Regions from separate parts of the Thalassotalea crassostreae genome, predicted to be linked through region 1. Evidence: predicted binding sites of a transcription regulator. Region 1 holds the regulator's gene; each other region holds the start of a gene.
The links. The regulator sigma-54, encoded in region 1, starts transcription at its own class of promoters, with help from an activator protein. The targets are predictions, from matches to a motif close to GTTGGCACGNNNNTNGNNT.
Positions count from the first base shown of each region.

Region 2: a site for sigma-54 is predicted at 2,509-2,527, ahead of LT090_RS09855 (LiaF domain-containing protein). Genes of this name have one in related genera too.
Region 3: a site for sigma-54 is predicted at 2,541-2,559, ahead of LT090_RS14040 (HAD-IIB family hydrolase). Genes of this name have one in related genera too.
Region 4: a site for sigma-54 is predicted at 5,359-5,377, ahead of LT090_RS11845 (PEP-CTERM sorting domain-containing protein). Genes of this name have one in related genera too.

Region 1 is NZ_CP017689.1:558,554-567,063, forward strand. It holds gene yjgA (ribosome biogenesis factor YjgA) at 1-191, opposite strand, end outside; gene pmbA (metalloprotease PmbA) at 356-1,699, shown strand; gene mgtE (magnesium transporter) at 1,754-3,112, opposite strand; gene LT090_RS02480 (HPr family phosphocarrier protein) at 3,272-3,547, opposite strand; gene rapZ (RNase adapter RapZ) at 3,556-4,401, opposite strand; gene ptsN (PTS IIA-like nitrogen regulatory protein PtsN) at 4,410-4,862, opposite strand; gene hpf (ribosome hibernation promoting factor) at 4,865-5,152, opposite strand; gene LT090_RS02500 (RNA polymerase factor sigma-54) at 5,177-6,673, opposite strand; gene lptB (LPS export ABC transporter ATP-binding protein) at 6,836-7,564, opposite strand; gene lptA (lipopolysaccharide transport periplasmic protein LptA) at 7,602-8,138, opposite strand; gene lptC (LPS export ABC transporter periplasmic protein LptC) at 8,128-8,510, opposite strand, start outside.
Region 2 is NZ_CP017689.1:2,269,370-2,277,879, reverse strand. It holds gene LT090_RS09860 (Calx-beta domain-containing protein) at 1-2,372, shown strand, start outside; gene LT090_RS09855 (LiaF domain-containing protein) at 2,582-3,232, shown strand; gene LT090_RS09850 (S8 family serine peptidase) at 3,352-7,197, opposite strand; gene LT090_RS09845 (carbohydrate porin) at 7,564-8,510, shown strand, end outside.
Region 3 is NZ_CP017689.1:3,228,930-3,237,439, forward strand. It holds gene gltB (glutamate synthase large subunit) at 1-827, shown strand, start outside; gene LT090_RS14035 (FAD-dependent oxidoreductase) at 837-2,279, shown strand; gene LT090_RS14040 (HAD-IIB family hydrolase) at 2,594-3,424, shown strand; gene LT090_RS14045 (glycosyltransferase family protein) at 3,434-4,678, shown strand; gene LT090_RS14050 (sugar phosphorylase) at 4,707-6,443, shown strand; gene LT090_RS14055 (vWA domain-containing protein) at 6,703-8,361, shown strand; gene LT090_RS14060 (sensor histidine kinase) at 8,366-8,510, shown strand, end outside.
Region 4 is NZ_CP017689.1:2,755,593-2,764,102, forward strand. It holds gene ileS (isoleucine--tRNA ligase) at 1-1,916, opposite strand, end outside; gene ribF (bifunctional riboflavin kinase/FAD synthetase) at 1,967-2,899, opposite strand; gene murJ (murein biosynthesis integral membrane protein MurJ) at 3,070-4,635, opposite strand; gene rpsT (30S ribosomal protein S20) at 4,897-5,157, shown strand; gene LT090_RS11845 (PEP-CTERM sorting domain-containing protein) at 5,422-6,006, shown strand; gene LT090_RS11850 (thymidylate synthase) at 6,113-6,964, opposite strand; gene lgt (prolipoprotein diacylglyceryl transferase) at 6,964-7,785, opposite strand; gene LT090_RS11860 (sulfite exporter TauE/SafE family protein) at 7,799-8,510, opposite strand, start outside.

The DNA of each region.
Region 1 (8,510 bases):
TTACCACGTATTTTATCGGCCAATCTAAGTGCAGCTAAAAGCTCTTCATCTAATGGTAATGTCGAACGTTGATTAACATTAAAGTTGGCAAGAACTTCGGCAAGATCTTGTAATTCGTGATGATCACGTTTCTGTTCTGATTTACTGATGATGATGATATCTTCATCAATGGGTTTCTTTTTCTTAGCCATAATCTTTTATTTTATTGCCTGAGCTGAACGTACGCTGATTATACATTAAAAAAGCAGTAATTTAATACCCAAAGCTAGGCTCTATGATATGCTTGCACATAGGAAGTGTGGAGATACACACAAATATTCAATTATATAAATTTGTCGGACATTATTTAGATATCATGGAAAACACTGAATCAATCAATGCTGCTATTGGGCAGGTTAAAGAAAGCGTTAGTAAAGTACTTGAGTTGGCGAAGAGATTAGGTGCTGATAATGCTGAAGTGTCGATCAGTAAACAACAAGGGTTAAGCGTTTCTACCCGTCTTGGAGAAGTAGATACCGTTGAGTTTACCAATGATGGTGCCCTTGGATTAACGGTTTACAAAGATGGTCGTAAAGGCTCTGCATCAACGGCTGATCTTTCTGATAACGCCCTTAAACAGTCAGTGCAGGCGGCAATCAATATTGCTCAATATACCTCAAAAGATCCAAATTCCGGCCTAGCGGATAAAGAACTTCTATGTTTTGAAGATAAAGACCTAGATTTATATCACCCCAAATCACTAAGTACCGAACAAGCGATAGATATTGCTAAAGAATCAGAAGCTAACGCACTGAGTTACGATTCTCGAATTATTAATTCTGATGGCGCTAATTTTGCTAGCTATGAAGGTTTTAAAGTATATGGCAATAGCCACGGCATGTTGAGTGGTTACCCAAGTACCCGTCATAGTTTAAGTTGTATGATGATTGCCGGCGAAAATGACGATATGCAACGTGATTACAGTTATACCGTTAGTCGAGAATTTAATCAGTTAGTCGCTGCTAAACAAATAGGTGTCGAAGCGGCGCAAGCAGCTGTAGCAAGACTAAATAGTCAAAAAATCGGTACGCAGAAAGTGCCTGTGATGTTTCGGGCCGATGTGGCAAATAGTATTTTTGGTCATTTTATTTCAGCGATCAGTGGTGGTAACTTGTATCGCAACTCGTCATTTTTGCTTGATGCAATTGGCAAGCAAGTATTTTCAGAACATTTACAAATTTCAGAACGTCCTCATATCAAACGCGGACTTGCAAGTAGTTCTTTTGATGCCGAAGGTGTAGCTACGCAAGATAGAGAATTTATTACCGATGGGGTATTACAGTCTTATCTTTTAACAAGTTATTCTGCTCGTAAATTGGGTTTAACTTCTACAGGTAACGCCGGTGGCATCCATAATTGGCAGATTTCTGCTAATGGTGGTGATTTTGACGCCATGTTAAAAACGCTCGGTACAGGCTTGTTGGTAACTGAATTAATGGGACAGGGTGTTAATGTCGTTAATGGCGACTATTCACGAGGGGCTGCAGGTTTTTGGGTAGAAAATGGACAGATAGCCTTTCCTGTTGCAGAAATCACTATTGCAGGTAATTTGAAAGATATCTTCAATTCAATTGTTGCAACAGGAAATGATTTTGATTTACGTGGCAGCATTAAAACTGGTTCGGTGATAATCGAAGAGATGCAAGTTTCTGGTCAATAAATAGCGATGTAGCAAAGGACTTATTTGCCAGCCTAAGTGCAAATAAGTTCGCTACTATCCAAGCATTAGGGTTGCTGTTCCAAGGAACGCGAATATCCCAACCACATCAGTCACGGTTGTTAATATCACACTACCAGCTAGTGCTGGATCGATGTTCATTTTTTTCAGCACTAGTGGAATGATAACACCGGCTAGGCCCGCTGCAGTTAGGTTCATTAACATGGCAAAAGCGATTATGCCACCGAGTACAAGGTCAGACTTCCAAATGGCGACAATAGCGGCCATGAATAATGCCCAAATCAATCCATTTAAAAAACCAATGGCAAGTTCTTTAACTAAAATAATCCGCGAGTTGTTTTCACCAATATGACCTAATGCCATACCGCGAATTACAAGTGTTAGTGTTTGTGCGCCGGCAACGCCGCCCATGCTTGGTACTAATGTATTCAATACCGCTAATATGGCCATTTGCGACAATATGCCTTCAAACATACTAGACACTGCAACAGCCATTAAGGCAGTAATAAGATTTACACCGAGCCAAACGGAACGTTGCTGCGTTGATTTAAAGACTGGTGCGAAAGTATCAGCGTCATCGTCGAGACCCGCCATACTCATCATCGAGTGCTCTGCTTCTTCACGGATGATGTCAATGACGTCGTCGATAGTGATACGACCAAGTAAGTGACCATCTTCATCAATAACAGGTGCAGAAAGCCAGTCATGGCGTTCAAATAATGTTGCTACTTCTGTTTCGTCCATATCGGCAGGTACAGGCACCGTATCATAATCGGTAATTTCTGCGATTGTTTGCACAGGTCGGGCGGTAACTAAATTAGCGAGCGAAACCGAACCGATAAATTTATCCTCTCGGTTTACCACATAAAAAGAATCGGTTGCTTCTGGCAAGTCACCTTTTAATCGTAAATATCTTAAAATCACATCGATGGTAACATCTGGACGCAAGGTGATGGTATCGGTGTTCATGATACCGCCAGCAGTATCTTCGTCGTACGCTAACGCTTGCTCAACTCGAAGCCTGTCTTGTGAGTCCATTGACTTCAGTACTTCGTTGTATACCGAATCAGGTAGGGTTCTTAATACTTCAGCAAGATCATCTATATCCATGCCTTCGGCAACAGCTGCAACTTTTTCAGGTTGCATGTTTTTCAAAATACCTTTCCGCACTTCTTCGGATAATTCTTCGAGTATTTCACCGTGTAAATCTGGGTCGATGAGTTGCCATAATACATTACGGCTACGTGCAGTAGAGGATTCTAATAATAAGGCTATGTCATAAGCAGGTAAGTTCTGAAACATTTTACGCACGTAAACGAACATACCACTTTCAAGAGCGGTATTTATCTCGAGTAAACGTTTTTGGCTTGTGTCTTGTTCAGATATTTCCGGCATGATGCACCCTTTGCCGATTATTGTTCTTGGTTTTGCAGGGTTATCTATTTTCAGTTAGATAACTTGCTTTAATAATCAGAAGTTTAACGTAAGTAACGGTTTTTATCAGCTTTTTTCTTTAAATAAGGTTTATGTTTATTTTCTAACAGAACGAAATACTTAGTTTTCTTCATCAAACTTGTCTAAGAATAATTGGCAAACGGCATCCATCGCTTGCTCTGCATCATTTCCTTCGGCCTTCACTTGTACCTGCTTTCCTTGACTTCCTGTTAACAACATTAAGCCCATGATAGATCCTGCATCGGCTGATTTATTGTCGAGAGTAAGTGTTATTTTAGCGTCATAATTCTGACTAAGCTTGGCAAGTTTTGTTGCAGCACGGGCATGTAATCCAAGTTTGTTTTCAATAACTAATAGCTGTTCGAGTATATTCAATGGCTTACCTACGGTTTAATCTCGCGATGTCTAATTTGCACATCTTTGTCCTGCTTTTTGAACTGCTCAGCCAATGCTTCGGCAATATAGACGCTACGATGCTGTCCGCCTGTACAGCCAATTGCAATCGTTAAATAGGTTCGGTTATTGCGTTCTAAGTGTGGTAGCCAAGTCATCATAAATGAATTTATTTGCCAAACAAATTTGGTCACGATAGCCTGGCTTTGTAGAAAATCTTTAACCGGTTGATCTAGGCCGTTATAGGCTTTCAACCCTTGCTCCCAAAATGGATTAGGTAAAAACCTAGCATCGAACACATAGTCTGCATCAGATGGCACTCCATATTTGAAGCCAAAGGACTCAAAAACAATAACCAGTTTACCTGATGTTGTACCCAAAACTCGTTCGCGCACTAAATCGGCTAATTGATGTGGTGTCAGCTTAGTGGTATTTATATATAAATCCGCACGACTAGCGACCGGATCTAATAATTTTTTCTCCAATTCGATCGCTTGATCAAGAGCCATGTTCTGTCTGATTAGCGGGTGGAGTCGACGGGTTTCACTAAATCGACGAATCAACTCATCATTGTCTGCGTCTAAATACAGAATGCTTAATTCTACTGTATTGGGTAAATAATCAATAATTTCGCTAGCGTCATCAGGGTTGCTAGGCAAGTTACGGACATCGAGGGAAACAGCAACGTTCTCATAGTCGTTAATTACAGTATGAGTTAATGCTGGTAGTAAATTTACCGGAATATTATCAACGCAGTAATAGCCCAAATCTTCTAGTACCCTGAGGGCAACCGTTTTACCTGAGCCTGAGCGACCGCTGACAATGATTAATTTCATAATTACCCTTAAGTATTTCGTTCTATAAGTGAATATAGTTGTGTAGAAGTTTCACAACGCCTAACTTGTTTACTGATGTCTTTGTTACTTAACAAACGAGCAATACTCGCCAGAGTCTCTAAGTGCTGTTGGCAATGGTCTTCGGGAACGAATAAGGCAAAAAATATATCAACCTTTTTATCATCAATAGCGTTAAAAGCGATAGCTGATTCGGTGGTAACGAGAACTGCGATAGGTTGCTCTGAGTTATCTATTCGACCGTGTGGAATTGCTATTCCATTACCGATACCAGTACTACTAAGCTTTTCACGAGTCATTAAACTATTGAGTAAAGCCTTCTCATCACAACTTTTAATTTTAGTCGAAGCAACTCTACTGATTTGTTCCAGAACGTTTTTTTTACTATTTCCCCTAACGCCACAAAGTGTGCGTTCGGGGGTTAGAATACTACTTAAATTCATAATTAGTGTTTAGACAATTTAGCCTTGTGCTTTAAAACTTGACGATCAAGTTTATCAATTAAACTATCAATAGCTGCATACATATCTTCATGGTCTGCGGAGCCAAATATTTCACCACCATTTAAGTGAATCGTTGCTTCCGCAATTTGCTGCAGTTTTTCAACTTTCAATACAACATACACATTATTAATATGATCGAAATGTCGTTCCAATTTTTCAAATTTCTGATTCACATATGAACGCATAGAATCGGTAACTTCAACATGGTGACCTGATAGATTAATTTGCATAAGCTGTATCCTTATTTTATCGGTTTAAATTAAGCTCTTTCTTTGATTCGAAGGCGGGATTCCTAATGCTTCTCTATATTTAGCAATAGTTCGCCTTGCAACGTTAATTCCCTGCTCGGACAATAATAGAGCTATCTTACTGTCGCTTAATGGTTTGCTTGGTTTTTCAGCTTCAACCAATTTTCCAATTAACGCTCTAATCGCTGTAGAAGAACATTCTCCGCCGCTTTCAGTGCTTACGTGACTAGAGAAAAAGTATTTCAACTCAAAAATACCTCTAGGTGTATGCATATACTTATTTGTCGTTACTCGTGAGATTGTAGATTCATGCATTTCAACAGCTTCTGCAATATCATTTAACACCATTGGACGCATCGCTTCTGGTCCATGCTCAAAAAAAGCTTGCTGCATTTGTACGATACAGTTTGATACTTTCAATAAGGTTTCATTTCTACTTAATAGTGACTTGATAAACCACTTAGCTTCTTGCAAGTGGGTACGAATAAATTGGCCATCACTCTCTGAGGTTTTGCTTTTAGTCAGTGCTGCGTATTGTTGATTAATGCCTAATTTTGGCGCTGTGTCTGGGTTTAATTCTACTGTCCACCGGCCATTTTTCTTAAATACGCTGACGTCAGGAATGACATATTGTTCGTCACTTTTGGCTATCGCATCACCTGGTCTTGGGTTTAACGTATGAATTAATCGCATGACCTCTTTAAGCTCATCTTCTTTAAGCTTAGTTTTGCGCATAATGGTTCTAAAATCGCGATTACCGAGTAAATCAATATGATTTTCAATAACGTTCTTTGCGTCGTCTAAATGTGGCGTGTCTTTATCAAACTGTGATAATTGAATGAGTAAACAATCTGCAATTGATTGCGCGCCAACGCCAATAGGATCGAATAAATGAATACGTTTTAATACTGCTTCAACTTCATCTAATTCTACTTCTTCATCGCCGAGACTTTCTAACACGTCTTCGACAGTGATTGTTAAATAGCCGCTGTCATCGATAGCGTCGATAATGGTAGTCGCAATTGTCTTATCAGTGTCGGTAAATGGGGTTAACTCCATTTGCCAGTATAGGTGGTCTTGAATGGAATCTGAGGTTTCGCCTTGATAGACGTAATCATCATCGGAACTGGCTGCTATACCAGTGTTAGATGTACCCGCACTAAAGCTTTCTTCCCAGGTACTGTCGACCGATAAGTCTTCTGGGATTTCGGTTTTATTTAAGGCTTCTGTTGTCGAAATTTCATCTCTGCTAGGTGCTGCATCTTCAGTGCCATCAAGGCTAGCTTCTGCGGAAGATATTTGTTCAATGGACTCATTACCTGATTCACTATCTGATTCATTCGAACCAGTTTCATCAACTTCTAAAAGTGGGTTCGAATCAAGAGCTTCTTGGATTTCTTGTTGCAGGTCGAGAGTAGACAATTGCAGCAATTTGATTGCTTGCTGCAATTGCGGTGTCATGGTTAAATGTTGCCCCATTCGGAGCTGAAGACTAGGTCTCATTGTCGAAAAACAATTCCAAAAAATATTTATGCAAATTAATTTAAATATTGACTCTATTGTCAAAAATTAAATTTAATGCGTGAAAAGTAATGCTGTAATAATTATAAAAGAGAGCATTACTTAATTAAAATTACTTTGATATCTTAAATATCACTTTACTAACTATAGCGTGAATTTTTCACCTAGGTATACATCTCGAACATGTTGGTTACTAAGCACCTGTTCAGCATTGCCTTCCGCGATTAATTCTCCATGGCTTACAATGTACGCATGCTCACAGACATCAAGAGTTTCCCTAACGTTGTGATCAGTAATAAGTACGCCAATCCCCCTCGCTTTGAGGTGTAAAATTATTTTTTTTATATCGCCAACCGATATAGGATCAACACCTGCGAAAGGTTCGTCGAGCAATATAAATTGTGGATCGGCCGCTAGCGCGCGCGCGATTTCAACACGACGTCGCTCGCCGCCTGACAAACTTTGCCCTGTGTTTTCAACAATATGTCCAATATTAAACTCTTCTACCAATGACTCTAACTTTTCTTGACGGCCAACGTCATCGAGATCTTTACGGGTTTGTAATATCGCCATAATATTGTCAAATACACTTAATTTCCGAAATATCGATGCTTCTTGTGGTAGATAACCTATACCTTGACGAGCTCTTTCGTGCATAGGTTGCAGGGTTAAATCTTCACCATTTAAACTTACTTTGCCATCATCGGAAGGAACTAGGCCAACAATCATATAAAACGAGGTGGTTTTACCTGCACCATTTGGTCCTAACAGCCCTACAACTTGTCCAGCGTTCACTGTTATGCTGACATCTTTTACCACTTTTCGGCCTTTATAGGCTTTGGCTAAATTTTCTGCTTTTAAAGTTGCTGTCATCGCTTTCTTTTATCACTTAATGTATTTATTTATTTATTTATTGATTGTTTTCGATTGTGCTATCTAATTTTTCTTCGGTTTTTTTATCAACCGCTTTTTTAGCTTCCGGTTTCAATATTGTAGTAACCGCTTCAGTACTTTCAGCACTTAGTTGTTCGGTAGCAATGTTGTAGGTGATAATATCGCCTTGCACCATACTACCTTCTTGGCTGACCTTTGCATTACCTTTTATAATGATCATCTGCGAAGAAGGTGAATAGCTTATTTCATTTGCTTGTAGTTCAATCTTTTGTCCATCATCGAGTAATTGACTAAATTTTGCTGGTTTACCGCGAGCTATGTAAGTCTTGCTTTCACTGTTTGCATCATTGCTCACTTGCACTATATCGGCTTCTATATTTAAGCTTCCTTGGGTGATTTTTACATCCTCCATATAGCTAGCAATTTTGTTTTTTAAGTCGCTTGATTGTTTTTTCGCGACTATTTTAATTTCTTGTGTAAAATCAACTTCTGCAGCGTTTGCAAAAGTTGCAGTAAGCAAAGCGAATAATGAAAGTGATAATTTACGATTCATGTTTTTTATAAATTGTTTGTTCATGATTAATTAACGTCATTTTAGTTGTATTGATATCTACTTCTAAGCCGCTGCCATACATTCTAAAGTCTTTGCCTTTAATTATTATAGTTTGCTCGGTAGAGATAATGTTAGTGTTAAAGTCCATTAGTAATGACTGGCCATAAATTTCAGAGACTAAACCGTTTTCTTCAGAGGAAACAAGTTTTACATCGTCGTTTAACGAAAGCAAATGGCCTTTTGTTAATGAACCTGTTTTTGCACTTAAGGTCCATGTTGGCTTATTGTCTTTCGGAAAAATGGTATATTGAGGTTGCTCAAATAAGGTTTGATTATCTTGACTAAAATAAGTCATGTTCTCAGCATAAATTG
Region 2 (8,510 bases), 1.7 Mb from region 1:
ATACAAATACTGAGCAAGGTTTTAATGCGCTAACCTATGACCAATCATCATATGACGTATTGAGCAACTTAAGTTCAGGTGAAACCTTAGAGATTGATAACGCTAATTCAGACGATAACGCTGAAAACAGCAAAGACAATATTAAACTGCTTGATGTTACCTATGAATTTCTTAATGAACATATTGAGTCAGGTAATACCACATTAAGTTTTACTGTCGATGGTAACAGTTTTGAATTTACCACTCGCATCGAGACACACTATGGCTTATTACATTTATACGGTGAAAATGAACAAGGTAATTTCATGCGCTTTATTCGTGGCACCGAAACCAGTTGGTTTGGTGATGTGAGTAATGGAGATGATAGTTATAGCTTAATAGACACTGTAGAAATTGGTGGACCAGGTTGGTTTATCAGTAGTATCAGAATTCCTAACAAAGGCGATATTCTTGTTAATGGCCAATTACCTGTACCTGCTACGCCTGAAAACTCTACCGTTATCGATATGGGCTATACCTACACCCATTATGTAGCCGGTCGTTATAAACCGATGGGAACGCGAGCATCAATTTTATATTTCCACTATATGCTTCAAGATGTTTTAGATAATAGTGGCTCTGGCTTTTACTTAAATCCTGTGTATATCGAACGTCAAGATGATCGTTTTTTGACTGAAGAAGAACTAGACGATGCACCAAAAACATATTTAGCCAGTGGTTGGGAATATATGTTTGGTGACATGGACGGTGCCGAAGCGATGCGTGATTATTTACGTGATTTTGGCGCTGACTTTCATGCCGGATTTTATGCAGGCGGCTCTTGTGGTAGTCGTCGTAATGAATATAAACTTGATGATATCGGTCAACCTGCATACGTTTATGATGACGAAGAAGAGCGTGCTGATATCTTATACGGTAGTATATTGAATGGCACTCGACATACATGTCGTAATTTGAATTTGATCCCGCAGTTTTTATACCATGGTTTTGCTCGACCGAATCGTGCTTATTACGAGAACAACCCGTTTTTACCTGAAAACAAAAAGACTGATTTTGGTGGTGTGTCAGACTATGCCTATGCGTCTCGATGTGGCACTGTACCGACAATTTTTAATCAAAATTTAACGGTAGATAACTTACCATTACCAGTTATCTCTTCTCCTAATGTTACCTATAAAGGACAAGCATGTGGTGATGAGAAAAACAATAATGTGATTTCGTTGCAAAATAATTTACCTTCCGTTGTTGATAATGGTGAAAGACCAGCAGCAACGGCTACAGTGAGTTTTAAATCAGGCATTATTATTGCTGACGAAAATGAAATGAAAGCTACGGTTACTCTAATTCGTGAAGGCGAACTATTAGAAAGTGCAAGCGTTGAATTATCGGTATTGCAAGGAAACAATAATCTATCGGCGATTGCTGGCGAAGACTTCACTGAAGGCTTTAAAAGAGTAGAGTTTGCACCAGGTGAAAGCGAAGCTAGTGTTGATGTTCGTATTCTAGATAATGACATCTATCGTGAAAATGGTACAGTCGAATTAGCGTTAGGTTTACCTAAGCGCCTCGATATAGCACCTAACACCAGATCGCAAATTTTGATCATTGATAATGATACTGGTAAACCGGGTTCATTTAACTTTGAAGCAAGCGCGGTTACTGTAAGTGAAGAAAGTGGTATTGCTACTATCAAAGTGATCCGCAGTGGCGACTTTGAAGGCAGTCAAATGATCCGTTATGCACTTATCGACGGCAGTGCTCGTAAAGGTAGTGACTATAACGGCGATGATGGCTTTATCGTGTTTAGCGATGGTGAAACCGAAAAGTTTATTGAAGTAGAGCTTGTATCTGATAAACGTCAAAACGCAACAGAACGCAGTTTTACCGTACAAATTGTTAGTGATGTGGATGGCGATATCAAATCTACGCAAGTGATTATTGGTGATGATGAAGCGGCAACAGGCTTTGTCGCCGTGACCACTGAAACAATAAATGTAGATTATCATGCGTCGCAAGCGTCTATTACATTAGAACGTAATGATGGCGATATTGGTGAAATTACGGTTTTATATGAAACTGTAGATGGCACTGCAATTGCTGGAACTCACTATGCGAATACCAAAGGCAGCGTTAAGTTTGACGCTGGTGAAACAACCAAAACAATTAGCATTAATAAGCATAAAGTCGAAGATGAAACAGAGCAGACGTCTTTTACTGTCGTACTTGCTGCACCGCAGTTAAATGGTGCCAAAATTGTCACGGTTAACCTTTTACCTGAAGAAGAGCGTGAGAGCAGTTCAGGTGGCGGTTCACTAGGTTTTGCAAGTTTTATGTTATTTGTATTAACGGCATTGCGACGTAAACGTATTTAACAAGCAACGCTTAGTCATCAATTAGAAACCGCCAATTTAGGCGGTTTTTTTTTACTAACTTTGTTAATATTTGGTTAAATTAACTAATACCATATTTTTTGTTTTTATAAGTTGTTGAAATATTAGTGTATTTTTTATTGGCAAGGATATTGCTTCTATGAAAGTTATAAAGAAACTATAAAAATTGTTATTAATAAAAGGTGCATATTGTGGACGTAAAACTAGAAGACCGCCCAATTGAACAAGTAAGAGACGAGACTGTAGATCGATTAATTTATAATTACAGCCGTCAAGTTATATCTGCAGAAGCATTTGAACATCGACTGGATAAGGCGATGCAAAGTGATGATGCTTATGAAATTGTTGCTTTAGTTGAGGACTTACCGTTAAAAACAGATAATCAATATCAAAGTGAAAAAGAATCTCAATTTACGCCAAACTATAGCCACCATATTAGTGACGAAGAAGTTAAGCTAAGAAGCATTCTTGGCTCGAATGAACGAAGTGGTAAATGGTTAGTGCCTAAAGAAATTACTGTTGTCGACGTCTTAGGGTCAACGACATTAGATTTTACCGATGCAATATTTCAGCACCAAAACGTCACCATAAATATTAATTGTGTGCTTGGTACAGATACAATTTATATTCCTGAAAACGTTAATGTGGTGTCAAAAATATATAGCGTGATGAGCAGTGTTGAAAATAAATCACCAAGTGTGGCAAATCGACAAGCGCCGACAATAACGATAAAAGGTAAAGTGGTTATGGGCACTGTCGAGGTTGAAGTTAAACGCTCTACTAAAGAAAAATTGTTAGGTTTTGCCGAAAGCTTGAAAAGCTTATTTTCTGAACCGAAATAAGCATAGGGCTTTCTGTACCTTTACTAATGCACTTGTAAAAATAACACTGGAATTTAAAAAGCCACGGTAACTGATTTTTAGTTACCGTGGCTTTTTTATACAGCATTTTATAAGTGAATTTAACGAATGTAATCTAGTCTTTTTCGTACTAAACCTAAGCTGAGAATTACCAATAACCAGAACAAATTACCACCGCCAGAGCTCGACTTTTTATTTTCTATGTCTATGGTTGCAGTAGCAACAGATTCAACACCATTTTGATAAACTGTTAATTCAATAACGACGGTTTCATCGGCATTAACTTCAGGTAAGCTTAATTGCAGTTCGCTGTTATTACTGGCGATGCTTAAGTTAGGGCCAGAAATTTGTCGCCATTGATAAGTTAAATTACTCACTGCGCTTGGATTAAAACTCGCTAAACCAGACAGGGTAATTTGTGAACCTTCAACCGCTGTTCTAAAAAATGATTCACTGTCATTGATTAATGCAACGGGCTTGCCCTTAATACTGATGGTAGAAAAATTTAATGTCTGTTCATTACCCGCATCTAAACGATAAGTTAATGATAAATCGATCATTTCGTCATAGGTAACGGCATTAGTATTTAAATCAATCGTAACGGTTTGAGCATCACTGTTAGCTGGTAACTCAAGACTTAAATTAAGCTTACCGTTCGCAAATTCAGCGTTGTGACTGCTAGTTAATAGATTCAAGCTTTCAGGTAAGTCAATACGGATGTCATAAAGTTGCGCCGTATCGGTATCGTTACCATCAACATTAATCGTTAGGGTTAATATTTCTCCGCCGATAGTACTAGCGGCATTATAGACACTAATCGATTGAAAAGAGCGTTTTATACGAACAGGGATATAGGCAATATCTTCACTAGTATCAGCGGCAGAGGCTAAATCGATAGCGGTTATGTATTCACTACCTTTTTCCATTTCTGCATCCCAATCAAGTACTAAACCTATATCTTGTAGATCTAGAATATCGTTATTTACATAGGCATTAACCATGTTGTTGTTCGGCGCAATACTATAAAACTCTATTTCGACATCGTCTAAGTCGCCTGTCGCAGTGTCATAATCGCCGTAATTATGCACAAGCAATACATAATTGCCGTAAGCAGGGTAATCGATAACACAAGCTTCATCGGAGCCATAATTGGCACTTTCACAAAGTAATTCTGAAAACTCGTAAGCATCAACCTTACCGTTAAGGTTGGCATCAAATGCGACATACAGATCAATGTCTGGCGACGTTGTTGAGATTATTTTGGCGGAGAAAAATCTAGACTCCCAACTAATGCCAAATGGCACACTATAAAAACTACCTTCATCATTAATCACATTGTATGGAAAGTTACTAAAATCACTGTCATCACGTTGTAATTGTAATTGAGTTTGATTGATTTTTGATAACGCAAAAGGCGTTACTACTATGTTGTCTACACCAACAGTAACCACGTTTTCAATGTTTTCTGAACCAATATTTGAATTCGCGATTATCTCAATATCTTGTGGGTACTTACCACGTTTAAACGATGCCATAACCGGCAGCGATAATGAAGAAAAGTTGTCGTTATTGTCGATGGTTATCGTACTTTCTTGATAACCACCTTGATAATTTGAATCAATCTTTGCCGAAAATTCAATGCTAACAGTTTCCCCAGCAGATAAGCTAAATTGACTTGGATTAGCCGTAACTAATAAGCCATCTTCACTGTCGATGGAGAGGTTAAATTGACTGTTATTAGTTGCCGTGAATGTGCGCTGCCAGGTACATTCAATTAAGCAATCTTTAGCAACGAGGGCGGGTAGGTTTAATTGCTGTGGCTTACCGTTGTTACTTGGATCAGCATCGATATAATTTTCAATAGTCTCATCCATGGTTAGTGGGGCATTTAACGCTCTATCAATTACAATTGAGCCGGTGCCACGGTCGAAAACTGTGGTCGCTTGTTTTGAGTATTGGTTTGTCACTTCATTTAAAACTAACCTAAAAACACCTGCATCAGCGGTTAGCATTAGAGCCGATTGTGCTTGCGCTGGCGTCCACTCTGGTTTTAAACCGGCAATGAGCGCAAGTGCGCCGGCAACGTGGGGGCTAGCCATTGATGTACCCGATAGCTGAATTACTGAATTGTTAGTATTGTTATCGGCAGCATAGATTTGTACACCAGGAGCAGCAACCGTTGGTACTAAATAGCTTTCAAACAGTGGTTCTGGCCCAATAGAGCTAAAGCCGGCGAGTTGGTTTTTAAAGTTATTATCTGTTGTTAACTGTGAATCACTAAAACTTACACTATATTGATCTGCTCCAGAGCTGAGCCAGTTTAAAATTTTCTCACCATCAACATAGTTAACATGAACCGTTGGTAATTGATGCAGGTCGCCATTTAAACTTTCATCGCCGTCAGCAACATTAATCAATATCATGCCAGCCGCATTACCGGCTAATGCATTTGAACCTTTTTCCACTCGCGGAATATCACCGCGACGGCAAATTACAATTTTATTTGATAGTGTGTTTTCAGCAAACGGAGATAAACAATCCCCATTGCCAAAATCTTTACCGTCAACGATTTCTGCTTCAACACCTTTTGTTGCAGATAGACCAGAAATATTTTCAACTACACTTGATGCAGGTGAAAACGAAATGGTTTTCTCGTTGCTTAAAGTACCACCGTGATCAACCGCAGCGACTGATGTTAACCATGGCGCATTTGCTGGCGCCAAAATGGTTTCACTGTCATCTATACCATTATTTCCTTCGTTGCCCGCTGAAACGGCAACATGAATACCGGCTGCGCGAGCATTTAGCATTGCTTGCGCATCAAAGTTAAATGAATCCCATGGCGAATTGCTTACTGGTGAACCAATCGAATAATTCAGTACATTGATACCATGTTCAATTGCATGATCTACCGCCGCTAAGGCAATGTCTGGCCAGCAGGAATATAAATCACATACTTGGTAAGAAACCACATTAGCATGAGGGGCAACGCCACTTACTTGTTCAAATACAGCATTAGAAACATCGCCTAATACATTGTTTGGACGAATATTCTTTAATACATTGCCGGCCGCAGTGCTTGCTACGTGACTGCCGTGACCATCAAAGTCGATACCAATATCCGGTGTGTCACTTTGATTGGTGATCTCTGGGTGGCTCCAAATACCAATAAGCTTGTCGTTACATAAATCTTTGTATTCAGGTTGCGCACAATCACCCAAATACTCGCCATTTGGTAGCGGATTGTTGTGCTGATAGTTGTCTTGGCCAATGGCAGCAAAGGATTGATGATTTGGATTGACGCCGGTATCTAGAATACCAACGATTACGCCTTCGCCTTTATACTCAACACCCGTAGCAATCCCACTCCAAACTTTGTCAGCCTTAACATGTTGTGGTCCAGAGAATGTTGTCAATTTTCTTGGTGTCACTTTAACGACAGACTTGATGCCTTGATGAGATCTAACTTTAGCTAAATCATCGGTGTTAATTCTTGCGGTGAATGCGTTAATTGAATACTTAAAATTGTTTTCAACTTTTAACTGTCTGTTTAGTTGCATCGACAAGTCATTAATGACTTTACCTTTACTTGCTTCTAATGCCGTTAAATACCCTTGAGTAGTTGCCGATTTTAAGTTTAATTTCTTCGGTTTAGCTGCGCGGTTAAGTTGAAGTGTCTGCTGTTGTTGGGCAAAGGTCACCAATGACTGATCTTGCATGATGATAATATAAAGATCGTCAACGTTACGTTGGCTTACTTGCGTTTTGCTACCAACTGATTTATCAAATACTCGTACTTTTGGCTTCGATGTTTGTTCGGATTCAGCATGCATCGTAGAAGTTTTCTGCCAACCTACAGAGTTACTATTTGCGTAGACCTTCGCATGAAGCATTGTGGTAAACAAAATAAGTATTAAACAACATTTATTGATTTGTGTTATTACCATTACATCCTCGGTAAGTAGTCAGCTATTTAATTCTTAAGTTAGTAAAACAGCACGATTTTAAACGTCAGTATTATACGCGAAACGTCTTTATTTGTTGATGTTTAAATCACCTTAAACTGGTTATTTTAGGAAAAATAGCTCGCTGATAAAATGAACTAAATGTAGAACTTTTATTTATACGTTGTTTCTACTGAAAAAGTTCACCGATTTTGTAGTTATCTGTAACAGTTTGTTTTCGATTAATTTACCTGCCGAAATTAACCATTTTCTTTGTACTTTATTCTTTAAGATGCGCCCATCATAGAAATCGAAATATAACTGTACATTGTGGGTTGAAATGTACGTCATTTTAATAGGTAAATAATTATGTCGTTAAAATTTAAATCGCTTATCGCAGCTTCAATATCGTTAGCATTGAGTCCAATGGTTTTTGCTAAAGACGGTCAACGTGTTGGTTCTCCAAGCGCTACAGAAAACGAGATTGAAGATCACAAGCACAGTCCGCGTATAGGCTGGAAAGAATCTTTAGAAAAAAACTATGGTTTAAGCGTGGCAGCCGATTATAACTCTTATGCCATTAATTCTGGTGATGTATATGATGGTGCAGACGAAACCGCAGCTTCTGGTGTATTCCGTTTTATGGGCTCTTGGGCGGCCACTGAAAATGGTTCATTAAATTTTAAAATTGAACATCGTCATGCGTATACAGACAGAGACCCGAAGTTTTACGGTTTATTTAACCAAGGATATGCTGGTATGCCTGGTGCTAACTTCAGTGATCAAGGCGGACGTATAACCAATCTTTATTGGCGCCAAAACTTCAACGATGGTAACACCATTGTTTGGGGTGGTTTTTTAGATGCTACAGATTATATCGATGCCTTTGCGCAAGCAAGTCCTTGGACCGACTTCACACATTTAACGCTGGCCACAGGTAATGGTACTATGGCTTTGCCTGACGATGCTGCGTTTGGTTTCGCCGCAGGACATATGCTAAACAAAAACTTCTATGTATTAGGTGGCGTTATCGATGCAACGGGTTACTCAGAAGTTGATGAGTTTACCGACAACATCGATGCCTTCTTCAGTGAGAATAAGTACCATAAATCAATTGAGTTTGGTTACACTGGAGCTGGTAAAGGTGCAATTTACATGGACAATGTACATGTATCATTATGGCACCAAGACGGTGGTACTCGCCACAATGCTGGTGACGGAATGGGGGGTTACATGACTGATGACTCTCACGGTGTAAATTTCTCAGCTAGCTTTATGATGGGGCAGTGGATGCCATTCTTCCGTGCTGGTATGTC
Region 3 (8,510 bases), 1.2 Mb from region 1:
TTTTGAACAACAAGATATTGAAAGAAACTCAAACAGCTATCTCAAATAAGTCTGGTGGTGAATTCCATTTCAGCACACAAAATACTGATCGTTCAGTAGGTGCATTAATCTCTGGTCAAATTGCTTTATTGCACGGTAATCAAGGAATGGCGTCTGCGCCGATTCACTTGCACTTAACCGGTACTGTGGGCCAATCATTTGCCTGTTTTAACGCTGGCGGTTTAAACATTACCCTAACTGGTGATGCCAACGATTACGTCGGTAAAGGTATGGCTGGTGGTACTATCAACATAATGCCACCAAAAGGTGTCACATACCAAACGCATCTTACACCGATTATGGGTAACACCTGTTTATACGGCGCGACTGGCGGTCATTTATATGCAGCGGGTTGTGCAGGCGAGCGTTTCGCGGTACGTAACTCAGGTTGTCATGCAGTTATTGAAGGCGCAGGTGATCATGCTTGTGAATATATGACTGGTGGTATCGTTACCTTCCTAGGTAAGGTTGGTCTTAACTTTGGTGCAGGTATGACCGGCGGCTTTGCTTACGTACTTGATGAAGATAATAATTTAGATTCGTGCATTAATGGTGAGTCAATCGAGATTGTTGAGTTAACTGACTTAACTATTCACCAAGAGCATTTGCGCGGTATTATCAATCATCACCTAGAACAAACAAACAGCCCAAGAGCGCAATATATTTTGGAAAACTTTAGTGAATTTGCCAGCAAGTTCAAATTAATTAAACCAACAGCGACAGATGTGAAAACCTTATTAGGCCATCGTAGTCGTTCATCAGCAGAACTTAGAGTTCAGGCACAGTAGGAGGCTGGTATGAGTAAAAATGTTTATCAATTTATTGACGTAAAGCGCATCGATCCTCCGAAGAAGGCAATTGATGTTCGTAAGGCAAATTTTGTTGAGATTTATCAACCGCTAAGTAACGAACAAAGTGCCGGTCAAGCAGACCGATGTTTAGATTGTGGTAATCCATATTGCGAGTGGAAATGTCCTGTTCACAACTATATTCCACAATGGCTTGAATTAGTTACTGAAGGGAAGATTTTAGAAGCAGCTGAGCTGTGCCATCAAACTAATTCATTGCCAGAAATGTGTGGACGTGTTTGCCCGCAAGATAGGCTATGTGAATCAGCATGTACGCTAAATGATGAATTTGGCGCGGTAACTATCGGTAATATTGAAAAGTACATTACCGATACTGCTTTTGCTCAAGGTTGGACACCCGATTTATCACACGTAATCGATACCGGTAAAAAAGTCGCGGTTATTGGCGCTGGACCTGCGGGTCTAGCCTGTGCTGACGTGCTAACCCGTAACGGTGTTAAAGCCGTTGTTTATGACAAGCAAGCTGAAATCGGTGGCCTTCTAACTTTTGGTATTCCATCATTTAAGCTTGAAAAAGAAGTCATCGCCCGTCGTCGTAAAATTTTCGAAGGTATGGGTATTGAATTTAAACTCAATATTAACGTTGGCGTAGATGTAAGCTTTAGTGACATTAGCGATGAGTATGACGCCGTCTTCCTTGCATTGGGTACGTACACAGATATGACCGGTGGCTTTGAAAATGAAAGTGCAACTGGTGTTTATAATGCATTAGATTATTTGATTGCCAATACTCAAAACGAGATGGGCATCACTGAAAACGCGAAAAAGTTTACTAGCTTTAAAGACAAAAAAGTTGTCGTTTTAGGTGGTGGTGATACAGCGATGGATTGTGTTCGAACCGCTATTCGTCAAGGTGCAACAGATGTAACTTGTGCTTACCGTCGTGATAAAAGCAATATGCCTGGTTCACCACGAGAAGTCCAAAACGCCGGTGAAGAAGGTGTAAACTTTGCATTTAACATTCAGCCGTTAGACATTGCTATTGATGCAAATGGTAATGCTTGTGGCGTTAAGTTTGTTAAAACTGAACTTGGTGAAGCAGACGCAAATGGTCGCCGCTCTCCACAACCTGTAGCTGGCAGTGAATTTGTGATGGACGCTGATGCTGTTGTTATCGCTTTTGGCTTCCTACCAAGCCCACCACAATGGATGATTGATGCTGGTGTATCAATTGATGACAGAGGTCGCGTAATAGCTACTGAAAACTCAAGCTTTGCCATGCAAACTAGCAAGCAAAACATTTTTGCTGGTGGTGATATGGTTCGTGGCTCTGACTTAGTTGTTACCGCAGTTGATGAAGGCCGTAAAGCAGCCATCGGTATTCTTGACTTTGTTCTTTCTGAACAGTTAATACAGATACAACAGGCATAAATTAGCTACTAAAGAACAGTAAAGCAACCAGTTAAATACTGACTGTCATATAAATGACTAGATACCAAGAAACAGTTCTCTGTTTCTTGGTATTTTTATTTGGGTCATCTAACACCTGCAACAAAAACCTCCCTATTTCGATACATACCCTTCAATCGTCATCATTATTTTTTTGCACCAAAATAGTGCGCACAATTCCCTATAAACAACTTCCCAACAACGCCAACGCACCATTATCACTTAAATATCAGTAACTTAAGTTAGGGCACGGTTGTTGCAACTGTTACCTTAATTATAATGAATAGGGGTTAATTTTGGATAGTCAATTTATCATAAGCACAGATCTCGACGGCACTTTACTAGATCATCACACTTACAAATATAACAAAGCGGTTCCCGCACTTGAGTATTGTGATGAACAAAACATTCCTATCATTTTTAATACCAGTAAAACATTTAGCGAAACAGAGAAACTTTGTAAGCAATTAGATATCATCCACCCTTTTATCATTGAAAATGGTTCAGCCTTATATATTCCAAAGGACTATTTCCCGACAATCGAAGACGAGAGTGTCCCTTGTTATGACGCTGGTGACTACTGGCTGTTTAAATTTGGCTTAAACCGCAATGAAATTTTATCTCGATTAGTCACCTTTAAAAGCAGTCACGACTTCGAGTTTAAAGGATTCTCACAATACTCAAGCCATGAACTTGCCAAGTTAACAGGCTTGACGTTAACACAAGCTATTCAAGCTCAAGAGCGACAGTTCTCAGAGCCAATCAATTGGCTTGGAACAGAAGAGCAGTTATCTAACTTTAAAAAGCTTATTAGTCTATTTGGTTTAAATGCCATTAGAGGCGGTCGCTTTGTCCATGTGCAAGGAAAAAGTGATAAATCAAAGCCCTTGATGTTTTTAAAATCGCTATATCAACGCTTTCATAACACATCACAAAAACTAATCGCATTGGGCGATGGTGATAATGATAAGGACATGCTCAACTGTGCTGACATTGCCATCGTCATTAAATCGCCTACTCACGAAAGATTAATTATTAGTGAACATAAACACTTGATCCGCTCGAAATATATTGGACCAGAAGGCTGGAACGATTCAGTCATGTCTTTATTAGAACCGGTAAATTAGGAGAGAACCATGAGTGATTTTTATCAAAACGGCATCATCACCACATTGCATAACTTAACTAAAAGACCTGTTGAGGTAGTGGAAAAAGAACTACTCGAATTTAGTGAAAAGCGACCGATGGGGTTAGTGCTGCCATCTCTTTATTCTGAGCTACAAACAAAAGCACTGCCTAACATCGTTGAAGAACTTGCAAAAGTGCCTTATTTATCGCAAATAACCATAGGACTCGACCGCGCTACTGAAGATGAATATCGCCATGCCCTGCAATTTTTTAGTAAGCTTCCTCAAAAGCACCGTATTTTATGGAACGACGGTCCAAGATTAAAAGCGATAGATGCAAAGCTAAAGGCTCTTGGGTTAGCACCAAATCAAATGGGTAAAGGCCGAAACGTTTGGTATTGCTTTGGTTATACCCTCGCCTGCAATGAGGTTGAATCAATCGCTTTGCACGATTGTGACATTTTAACTTATAAGCGAGACTTACTCGCTCGCCTTATCTACCCAGTCGCCAATCCGAAGTTTAACTACGAATTTTGTAAAGGTTTCTATTCTAGGATTGCCAATGACACTCTAAACGGTCGAGTGAGTAGGTTATTAGTAACGCCATTGGTTCGATCGTTAAAACAGCAAGTGGATAATAGCGATTATCTCGATTACCTCGACAGTTACCGTTACGCCTTAGCAGGTGAATTCTCGTTTAGAATTGATGTGCTAAATGATTTGCGCATTCCAAGTGACTGGGGCCTAGAAATTGGTGTTTTAGCGGAAATGTGGCGCAACTATTCTACCAACCGTTTGTGCCAAGTTGATATCGCAGATATTTATGACCATAAACACCAAGACCTTTCCGCCGAGAATGAAGACGGTGGACTATCAAAAATGTCAATTGATATCGCTAAAGCCTTATTTAGAAAGTTGGCAATACAGGGCACTGTTTTTAATGAAGGTAAGTTTAGAACAATTAAAGCCACCTATTATCGATTGGCATTAGACTTCATTGAAGCGTACAAAAATGATGCGATCATTAATGGTTTAGATTTAGACATTCACAAAGAAGAACAAGCCGTTGAGTTATTCGCAGAAAATATAATTAAGGCCGGCGAGAAGTTTCTAGAAGACCCAATGGAAACACCGTTTATTCCGAGTTGGAATCGTGTGGTAAACGCTGTGCCAGATATTTTTGAGCAAATAAAAGAAGCGGTTGAGTTAGATTATGAAGAGTTTTCAACACAAACAATAAGTAAATCAGCATAAAACAATTAAATTTATAGGTTAGCCTAAGATGACGACCCTGAAAGAATTTCAAATTCGAGTTATTGAGCATTTATCAAAACTTTATCCGCCAAGCGATTTACCAAGCCTTTGCGACGAACTACTGAAAGTAATGGATATCGAAGATGGCGGCAAAGTTGTACCAGCTCATCACAATAATTGGGATGAAAATGATATTTACTTAATTACCTACGGTGATAGCGTTTATCAAGAAGGTGAAGCGCCACTAACGACTTTGCAAAATTTCTTAACGACACACGTTGGCGATAGTGTCAGCTCGGTGCATATATTACCGTTTTATCCGTATAGCTCTGACGATGGCTTTTCAGTAATCGATTATTACCAAGTGAATCAATCACTTGGCGGCTGGCGACATGTTGAAGCCATTTGCCAAGATTACGATGTTATGGCGGATGTAGTAATAAACCATTGCTCTGCAAGAAGCGGCTGGTTTGAAAATTTTAAAAATAATAAACACCCAGGTAAAGACTTTTTTTTCGAAGCGGATCCTACATTAGACTTATCGCTTGTAGTAAGACCAAGAACTCACGACTTGCTAAAGCAAGTAACCACTGCCGACGGTACTAAATATGTTTGGTGTACCTTTAGTCATGATCAAGTCGACTTTGACTTTCGAAATCCTGCGGTGCTAATAGAATTTGTTTCAATCTTAAAGTTTTACTTAGATAAAGGCATCACCATCTTCCGTTTCGATGCAGTTGCCTTTCTATGGAAAATTCCAGGTACTAGCTGCATCAATTTAGTTGAAACTCATGAGGTGGTAAAACTATTACGATTATTGGTCGAACGCCAAAACCCTGATGCCATTATCATTACTGAAACTAACGTTCCAAATCGTCAAAACCTAATGTATTTTGGCAATGCCAATGAAGCTCATGCTATCTATAATTTTGCCCTGCCGCCGCTGTTAATCAATGCGCTAACAACGGGCAACTGTATGCACTTAAAAACTTGGTTGATGTCTCTACCGCCGGCGCAAAGTGGTACTACCTATTTCAACTTTATCGCTTCTCATGACGGAATTGGCTTAAGACCTGTTGAAGGTTTATTAGAAGAAACTGAAATTGATGAACTGATTAATACCATGGTTAATTTTGGCGGCAAAATATCATGGCGCGCCTTAAAAGACGGCAGCAACCAAGTTTATGAAATTAATATCAGTTTAATCGATGCGCTAAGTGGTACAAATAAAGGTAAAGACAAATATCAGAACCAACGCTTTATTTGTGCTCATACCATTATGCTAGCCATAGAAGGCTTGCCAGCATTTTATATTCATAGTTTATTAGCGACATCAAACGACTATGAAAAAGTAAAGCATACCAATCAGAATCGCAGTATCAATAGACATAAATGGGATTACAAAAAGCTAAACAAAGAATTAAGTAATGATTTCAGTCAGCACAAACAAATTCTATCGCGCTTACTAGCCTTGATTGATTTACGCAAAAAACAACCGGCATTTCATCCAAATGCGACGCAATATACTCTGCATTTGGGCTTAAAGTTATTTGCTTTCTGGCGCCAATGTCCTAATCGCAAGCAAAGCATTTTCTGTATCAATAACGTAAGTGATGAAGCACAGAGTTTGTCGCTAGCTGATTTAAATCTAATCGAAACCGATAACTGGAAAGATTTAATAGGCGATGCCGAGTATAACGATTTGTCGCAACAAATAATTATGGCTCCTTATCAAAGTCTTTGGTTAACTAATTACCATAGCTAATTGTCGGTAATAGATTGGCCTGATAATTTGCCTTGCACAAAAACATTAGTTTATTTTCGAATACACCACCGATTAATCGCTTTCTCATTGCCCTAATGTTTATTCCAAAGAGTCTAAAAACTGAAAATTAAATAGAGAATCGCCCCTTGTTCATGGTTTAATCGTGATATAAAACAAAAAGATGATGATGAAACCATGACAATCAAGCCAATTATTTTCGTTATGATTTAAATATTGAGACGAAGATAAGGATCACACCATGCAACAAATATTAAAGCCATTAAAGTTATTTACTTTCACTATATTTTTAGCCTGCTTAATGAATTGTAGCTCTCAAATGCAAACTGAACACGATTCAGCAACGGCTGAAGAGTTTGTAGTAACGGGCTCTAGAATAAGAGCACAGCAACCTGCCGCAGAAAAAGCTCGTGCGAGAGCTGCAATGCACATGGAACTAAAAGACAAAGCAGCATCTTATCATCGGATTGACAACAACCAACAAATTTTTAAAACCTATGGCGTTAACCCAACCATAGACACAAAAAATACGACAGTTTCTACCTTTGCCATGGACGTCGATAATAGTTCTTACAAACTTGCCAGTCACATGTTAGAAAACCAACGAATGCCTCATAGCGCAGGAATTAGAGTTGAAGAGTTCGTGAATTCACTTGAATACAATTACGCTCAGGCCTCACAAAAATTTGCTGTTAATGCTGAGGTATTCCCTTCACCTTTTAGACAGGGTTATCATGTCTTGCATGTTGGCATTCAAACACAACAATTAACAGAAGATAATAAACGCGGCAGTAATTTAGTCTTAGTTGCTGATGTTTCTGGTTCGATGGCTTCTGACAATAAATTAGCACTGCTTAAACAAGCGTTCACCACTTTGGTTTCGCAACTTGATAGTAACGATCAAGTGGCAATTGTTGGCTATAGTGATGACGCTTTTGTGGTTTTACCTGCAACGAAAGCAAACAACCAAAGAAAGATCATGGCAGCGATTAATTCGCTAGAAACTCTAGGTAGCACAAATGCTGAAGAAGGCATTTTATTAGCTTACGAGGTTGCCGAGAAGATGTACTTACCAGGCTTTAATAATCGAGTAATTATAACCTCTGACGGTATGGCAAACGTAGGTTCTACCGACCCTAAAATGATCTTAAACAAAATTGAAGATTACAAACAAAAAGGAATATTTTTAACTACCGTTGGCGTCGGACTTGGCATGTACAATGACTATTTACTGGAACAACTTGCCAATAAAGGTAATGGAAATTATTTATATGTTGGCAATCAAGGTGATATCCAAAGTGCATTTGTCGATGGGCTATCAAAGCAACTACAAACTGTAGCCAAAGATAGCAAAGTGCAAATCAAGTTCAACCCTAATATGGTGTCGCAATATCGCTTACTCGGCTATGAAAACCGTGCACTCGAAACAGATGACTTTACCGATGCGACAAAAGATGGCGGTGAAATTGGTGCAGGTCATAGCGTGACTGTTATCTATGAAATCAAATTAGCAAACGCACTACCAACGCTTGATTTTGCTGACATTAGCATTGCATATAAATTGCCTCAAGGTGAAAAGGTGAATTACATCCACAAGGCAATACCTTACCAAATCCTCAAAGATACTCTTGCCTCAACCTCTTCAGATAGTAAGCTTTCAATCGCCATGGCAGCTTTTGCCGAGAAACTACGTCAATCATATTGGTCTCGAGCCTACCGCTATAACGATATTGTGATCATGTTAGATTCATTGCCAACACAGTATCAGCAACAAAAACAAGTTAAGCAATTACGCCGAAATATATACCAAGCTCAATTGATTGACGACCGCGCTGATCCTTTTGAAAGTGAGCACCCTATTAGCAAGATGAATTTTGACAGAGTACCAGTCATTGAGTAATCGTATGACTAATAAAACGACAGCTAGCGTTTATATCGCAATTACTTCTTTTGCGTTAATAATCGCTTCGCTGTTAATCATTGAATATAAGCAAAATAGTCACTTGCTAGCTGACAATAAAAAGCTAGTTAAAGATGTTGTTCTGGCGA
Region 4 (8,510 bases), 1.7 Mb from region 1:
TGAGTATAGTTAACGGATGCAACCCATAAACGTAAGATATCACCTCCTAGTTTATTAGTGATTTCATTTGGCGTTACAACGTTACCAAGTGACTTACTCATTTTATGGCCTTTCACGTCAACGGTGAATCCATGAGTTAAAACTTCACGGTAAGGCGCTTTGCCGTTCATCGCAACCGAAGACATCATCGAAGACATAAACCAACCGCGGTGCTGATCGCTACCTTCTAAATATAAGTCTGCAATGTCATCAAATTCTTCACGAGCATCTACTACAGAGTAATGTGAAACACCAGAATCAAACCATACGTCTAACGTATCTGGCACCTTTACGTATTCTTCTGCATCATCACCAATTAGCTCATTTGCTTCTAAATCAAACCAAGCCTGGATACCTTGTTGTTCAACTTTTAATGCGACTTTTTCAATAAGTTCAATTGAATCTGGATGCAAGGCACCAGTATCTTTATGAACAAATAAGGCAATTGGAACACCCCATGTACGCTGACGTGAAATACACCAGTCTGGACGACCTTCGACCATTTTTTCGATTCGGCTTTGACCCCAATCAGGGATCCATTTTGTTTGTTCTATTTCGTTTAATGATGCTTGACGCAAACCTTTATTATCCATGCTAATAAACCATTGCGGTGTAGCGCGGAAAATAATTGGCGTTTTGTGGCGCCAGCAATGTGGGTAAGAGTGTTCATAAGCATGGTGATGCATTAATGAACCTTTCTCTTTTAATACTTCGACAACACTATCGTTAGCTTTAAACACGTGTTGGCCTGCAAATAACTCAGTGTCCGGTAAATAAACACCATTAGCACCTACTGGGTTAGCGACTTCTAAGCCGTAGTTTCGACCAACATTGAAATCGTCTACACCATGACCCGGAGCAGTATGAACACAACCTGTACCTGATTCTGTAGTAACGTGGTCACCTAGAATAACTGGTACTTTGAAATCGTAAAAAGGATGCTGCACTTCAACTTTCTCTAGTGCCTCACCATTACAGAAACCTAAATTGTGGTATTTTTCAATGCCAAAACGATCCATACAATCATTAACTAAGTCTGAACCAAGAATCAATCGCTGAGGACCTTGTTCACCTTCAATTTGCACTAACGAATATTTTAATTCTGGGTGAACTGAAACCGCACGGTTTGCAGGTAACGTCCATGGCGTTGTTGTCCAGATAACAATAGAAATTGGACCTTCACCGGGGTGACCATCTGGGTGTGAGAACTTACCACTAACGCTGTCATCAACTAAAAACTTAACGTCAATTGCTGGCGAAACTTTATCCTGATATTCAACTTCAGCTTCAGCTAATGCAGAGCCACAGTCTGTACACCAATGTACAGGTTTAAAACCTTGATGAAGGTGGCCATTTTCAGTAATTTTACCAAGGGCACGGATAATATTGGCTTCAGTTTTAAAGTCCATCGTTAGGTATGGGTTATTCCAATCGGCAAAAATACCTAAACGCTTAAAATCTTCACGTTGACCATCAACTTGTTTTAATGCGTACTCACGACACTTTTGACGAAACTCGCTTGAGTTAAGTTTTCGGCCCGGCTTGCCCCATTTTTTCTCGACAACAAGTTCGATTGGTAAGCCATGACAATCCCAACCTGGAACATAAGGAGAATTGAAGTCAGATAGAGTTTTCGATTTAACAATAACGTCTTTTAAAATTTTATTTACGGCATGACCTAAATGAATATTACCATTTGCATATGGAGGCCCATCATGCAGAATAAATGACTTCTTGCCTTTCTTTGCATTTCGAATTTGACCATATAAATCTTTTTCGGCCCATTCTTTCAACATTTTTGGTTCACGTTGAGGCAAGTTACCGCGCATTGGAAATGCTGTATCCGGTAAATTTAAAGTATGTTTATAATCACTCATTAAAATCGTTATCCGTTAGTATGTTTATACTGAAATTTTTAAATCTAAATTTATTTAAGCTCTTCTCGTAAATATCTACGAGCTTGCTCACTATCTTTTGCAATTTGTGTCGTCAATTCATCAAGCGACGCAAATTTTTGTTCACTGCGAAGCTTCTTAAGCAACGTCACTTCAATTTGTTGTCCATACAAATCATCTTTAAAATCGAAAATATGTACTTCTAATTGCTGTCTGACGCCATTTACCGTCGGTCGAGAACCGATATTAGCCACGCCAAAAACATGTTTGTCTCTAATTCTTACTTGCACTACATAAACGCCTGCAACAGGTGAAACACAACGCTTTAGCAAAACGTTAGCGGTTGGAAAGCCAAGATTCCGCCCTTGTTTATCACCATGAACCACGCGTCCTATGATGCTGTATTTTCTGCCAAGCATCTTTTCAGCATCAGCAAGTGCATCAATTTGTAATGCTTTACGAATTTCCGTGCTCGAAATTCTGCAATCTAGCATTTTGTAGCTGGCAGTGTCAGTGACTTCAAAACCAAACTCCTGCCCTGCACTTTGCAACATTGCAAAGTTACCTAATCTATTTTTACCAAAGCGAAAATCATCGCCAATAATTAGATGTTTAACGTCTAGTTGTTGAACCATTAAACGTTCGATGAACTGCTCTGCGCTTTGACTGGCAAATTCATGATTAAAATTAACGCAAATTAAACGCTTTACACCAAAACGTTTTAGCAAACTGTACTTGTCTCGCAATCGAGACAACCGTGCAGGTGCCATCTGTGGGTTAAAGAGCTCTTGTGGTTGCGGTTCAAAAACCATCACCGCAGGGATTAAATTCAATGAGTCTGCTTTTTTGATCAGTTCTTTGATAACTCGTTGATGCCCAAGGTGAACACCATCAAAATTTCCAATTGTAAGCACACAACCCTTATGGCTTTCGCGTATATTGTGTATGCCTCTGATAAGTTGCATTTTAATTGAAACCCTAAAACCTATATTAATAACCGGCGAATTATATATCAGAGTGAATCAATAATCAGCAAATTGGCGAAACAAATAGCATATTTAATAAAGTTTTTTAATGATTGATTAATCAGTATGCTCAAAATAAACAAAATTACCGCTTCTTATCGCTACTATTTCTATTTGGCTACGAAGTGTTTAAGCCGAATACCAAGCGCTAAAATGCTGACGATATAGGTTGCCATACCACCTAAAATCAGAATGAGAAGTTGACCCACTTGCATTGAAAAAGACAGTAACAACCATTGTTCAAAACTTGGCGATAAACTGTAAATAACGCCAGCCATCGCACTAGCAGCAATAATCAATCGCACTATCACAGAAACGGTTTGTTTCGATAATCGATAAACGCCCAATTTATTCAAACCTCGATAGAGTAAGAAGCAATTTAACGTTGCTGACAATGCGGTTGCTATCGCCAATCCTACATAACCATAGATTGGTGCCAATATAAGGTTAAATGCCATATTGGCAACCATGGCAATGATACCAATTTTAACGGGTGTTTTTGTATCTTGACGAGCGTAATAGCCTGGTGCCAAAACTTTAATAAACATAAAGCTTAACAAACCACTCAGATAAGCATAAAGCGCAAATGAAACTTGCATTACATCATGCTGAGAAAACTCACCACGCATAAATAGCACCATAATAATTGGCTGAGCTAACACCATTAAGCCCACCATCGCAGGCCAACCTAATAAACTGACAACTTTTAACGCCCAATCGAGTGTTGAAGAAAATTGCTCGGGATTATTTTTAGAATGCAATCGCGATAAGCTCGGCAGTATAACTGTTGCGATGCCGATACCAAAAAGGCCCAATGGAAACTCAAGTAATCGATCGGCATAATATAGCCAACTAATCGATCCTGTAATTAGAAAACTCGCAATCAAAGTATCGAGTAACAAATTGATTTGAGTAACCGAAACACCAAACAATGCAGGGATCAATAGCTTTCGTATTTTGCTTACGCCGCTGTGATGCCATCCCCAACTTGGCTTCACTAGTACTCCAGCCTTAATTAAAAATGGTATTTGGAATAAAAACTGAGTTAAGCCTCCTAAAAATACCCCCCACGCTAAGGCAAAAGCGCTTTCTTCAAACATCGGCGATAAATAGATGGCGGCGCCAATAATACAAACATTAAGCAATACAGGAGTAAAAGCGGCAGCACCAAATTTACCTAGGGTATTTAATACCGCGCCGGCAAGCGCAGTTAAGCTGATAAACCAAAGATAAGGAAATGTTATCTTCAATAAAATAGAGGCAAGTTCAAATTTTTCTGTTGCAGGTCCGTCATTGAGCCAATCTACAAACCAACCAAAACCAAATAGAGCGACAAAAATTGGAGATGCAATAACGCCAAAGGCAGTCACTATTGAAACAATGACACCTAATGTACCGCTTACTTTTGCAATTAGCTCACGGGTTTCATTGGTATTATTTTCTTCATCTTTCGCTTGATATTCACTTAATACAGGAACAAATGCCTGGGCGAACGCGCCTTCAGCAAACAGTCGACGAAGGAAGTTAGGGATCTTATTAGCAAAGAAAAAAACATCCGCGCCAGCGCTTGTTCCTATTTTGTCAGCGATAACCACATCTCGAACTAGGCCTAACACCCTTGAAATTAAGGTCATAAAGCTGACGATCAATCCCGACTTTAGCAATTTTTTGCTCAAAAAGTGCTGCTCCTTTGTTATTTTTGTTAGTTTTTCGTAACTTTTAGTAGTTTTTCGCCTTAATGATACGAGAATTTTAGCTCTTAACCATTAATAATGTTATTATACTACCCCTTGATTGATCTGGTTTAAACCATCAAATGGGATAAATAATTAGATATTGTTTATTAATTCGATAAAAGGTTTGACAACAACCGAAAAAAAAGGCATATTTCGTCGCCTTAAATTATCGCTATATTATTTTATTTTTAGGAGTTCACCTTGGCTAACTCAAAGTCTGCTAAGAAGCGCGCTGTCCAATCTGAGAAGCGTCGCCAACACAATGCAAGTCGCCGCTCTATGATGCGTACTTACTTGAAAAAAGTTTTCGCTGCAATTGAAGCGGGTAACAAAGAAGCTGCAACTACTGAGTTCGCTGTTGCTGCTCCAATTTTAGATCGTTACGCAAGTAAAGGTTTAATCCACAAAAACAAAGCTGCTCGTGTTAAGAGCCGTTTAAATGCAAAAATCAAAGCTCTTTAATTAGAACTTTTGCATTAAAAACAAGTTTTTTAAAATACCGCTTAATTGCGGTATTTTTTTGTCCTCAGATTGACAGTTAATTAGATAACGAATTATCCACCTCCTTAACTACGAAAACTTTCTGTGTCAGTTATATTTACAACTCTGGTCGAACAATCTAACCACCTCTTATTAAGCCCTTGTATTATAACAATATTATTTAATGGTATGATTTTTGCTTACTTATACACATAGTAAATTTTCCACAGGAAAGGTAAGTAAATTATGAAATTTATCGCCGTATTATTCACATTGATGTGCTCTTTATTTAGTTTTAATAGTTATGCCACCTTAATTAATTGTAATACTCAATTAAATGAACCACTAAAGTACGTTGGCAATAGCACTGACTGCGCGATTAGTAGTGAAAACAACGACAAGATGAACGCTGGTGATGATAAAGACGAACTACAAGTTAATGTAGACGGCTTTTTTGGTATGAACACATGGCAGTTTCTCGAGAAAAACGGTAGCGGTAAAAAAGGAATGATTTCTTTTGGCTTTGATATTACAAACTATAAGTTAATGGCGGTATTCAAAGGCGCCAATGCTGCTGCTACCTTACCGTCAGGATTCATTGGTTACCTTCTTGATAATACTCAAACGAGTTTCACTTGGGATACTATGTTTAGTAAAAATGGTGAACCGCAAAATGTTTCCCATATTTCGTTTTACTATATCCCTACCGACGGTGGTGGTGAACCTCAGTGTGTGGGTGATTGTACATCAGTTCCAGAACCAAGCACATTACTTATTTTATCTGCCGGGCTTCTTGGTTTAGCTGCAAAGCGCCGAAAATTAATTAAGTAAGCTATTCAAATAAACATTAAATGAGCTAGGAATTTAAGACATAAAAAAGGGCTGCAATTTGCAGCCCTTTTCTTATGGTAACTTTTTAGTAGCAGTGTAAGAACTATTATACCGAGAACGGATATTGAATCGGATCATGGTGTTGGTAGCCAATGACTTCAAAATCATCCATCGTTACCCAAGTTTCCAAGTCTTCTAATGATCTAATTTTAGGGTTAATACGAAGCTGTGGAGAAGGGTATGGCTCACGCTTTAACTGAACATTTTCCATTAGTTCTAACTGATCTTCATAAATATGTGCGTTCACTATCTTGTGATAGGCAACGCCAGCTTTATGGCCTGTGATTTGCGCCATTATTGCTAAGAAAGCAAATACTTGAATTTGATTAAAATTCAATCCAAGCGGCACGTCGCAACTGCGCTGGTAGCTATTTAAGTATAAAGTCCCGTCAAGTAATGAAAACTGATGTTGGAACATACAAGGGCGCAAACAGCCCATATGAAACTCACCTGGATTGTAAAAGCTGATGATCTCACCTCGGTCATCTATGCCCTTAGTTAGGTTATCAACAACTTTCTTAAGCTGATCAACACTACCACCATCGGGTTTCGCCCATGCTCGTCCTTGTACGCCGTAGACACGTCCCATGTCATCCTCACCTTTACGATGTGGATTGTTTAACCAAGCCTCATTTTCGTTAGCATTAGCATTCCACGTTGGAGTACCTAAAGCGCGAAAGTCAGCAGCATTATCATAACCTTTGATGTAACCAAGAAGCTCTGCTATAGCAGCTTTATAAAAACTTTTTCGAGTAGTGATAATTGGTAGTTCGTTCTTCCCTACTTGATATTCTAAATCAGCATTAATTAAGGTTAAACAACGTTTGCCGGTACGCTCGTTACTTACCCAACTGCCTTCATCAATGATTCGCTGACATAAATCTAAATACTGTTTCATTATGCTTTACTCTTATTGTTCTGTTCTATTGTGCCTTTTTTCATCGCCCAAATAATTAGTGCTACGCCACCAATAATCATTGGTAGCGACAAAATTTGTCCCATTGAAATAAACGAAAATATAAACCCTAAATGCGCATCAGGCTCCCGGTAAAATTCTACGATAAATCTGAAGCTGCCGTAACCCGCTAAGAATAATCCAGAAGCAACACCTGTTGGCTTTGGTTTTCGGCAAACAAAATAGATAATCGCAAATAAGACAATACCTTCAAGGAAAAATTCATATAACTGCGACGGATGACGTGCCAATCCTAGTGGATCAGTTGGGAAGATCATTGCCCAAGAAACATCAGTTTCCCTTCCCCATAATTCAGCGTTGATAAAGTTACCAATGCGCCCTGCTCCTAGCCCAAGCGGTACTAGAGGCGCTACAAAATCGCCAACTTGTAAAAATGTTTTCTTTTCTTTGCGAGCAAAAAGGAAAATCGCGGTCAGTACACCTAACAAACCACCATGGAACGACATGCCGCCTGTCCAAATTTTAAATAAGTAAATTGGATCACTCAGGAAATAGTCAAAATTATAAAATAAGACATAACCAATACGGCCACCAAGGATCACGCCAAGGAAACCATAAAATAGTAAATCACTTACTTGCTCTCTATTCCATAATCCTTTGCTTTTATCCGCAGCCTTATTAGCGATAACCATCGCTAAAATAAAGCCAACTAAATACATTAAGCCGTACCAACGCAATGCGATTGGTCCAATTTCAAAGATTATAGGATTAATTTGAGGAAATATAATTGCATCAGAGGTCATAAAAATACCGGGTTTAAATCATCATTTTTAACGCTACCAATATCAAAAAGGCAGCAAATACTTTTTTTATTGTTTTTACTGGCAAACGACTGGCTAATTTAACTCCATAAGGTGCTAATACAGTCGAAGTGGAAGCGATACCAAGTACCGCAGGCCAATAGATGTACCCTAAACTCCACTCTGGAAGCATTGGGTTCTCGATACCTGCAATCATATATGCAAGACTACCGAAAAGCGATACTACCATACCACAAGCAGTAGAAATACCTATAGCATGCAATAAATTTACACCACAATAAGAGAGAAAAGGAATGAGTATCGCGCCGCCACTGATCCCCAATAAACTCGCCATTGTTCCAGCAGCCCCTGTGATCGCTTTTAATATCCTTCTAGAAGGAAGTTCGCGCTGAACAGTCTGTCGAATTGACAACAACATATAGGTTGCTAATAGAATAACAAAACAAGCAAATATTGATGTTAACAATTTGGCAGGTAAAAGATCAGCAAGGTTAGCGCCAATAACGGCACCCAAAGCAACATAGATCATTAAATGCTTAGTGATCTTCCAAGGAATATTACCCAGTTTGTGGTGATTAAAAGCAGCACTGGCAGAAGTGACAACAATCGATGCTAATGAAGAAGCCAAGGCTATTGGCATAACTATTTCAGAATTTACCCCAACAGCAGGCAGAATAATGACCAGCGCTGGAACGATCACTAACCCA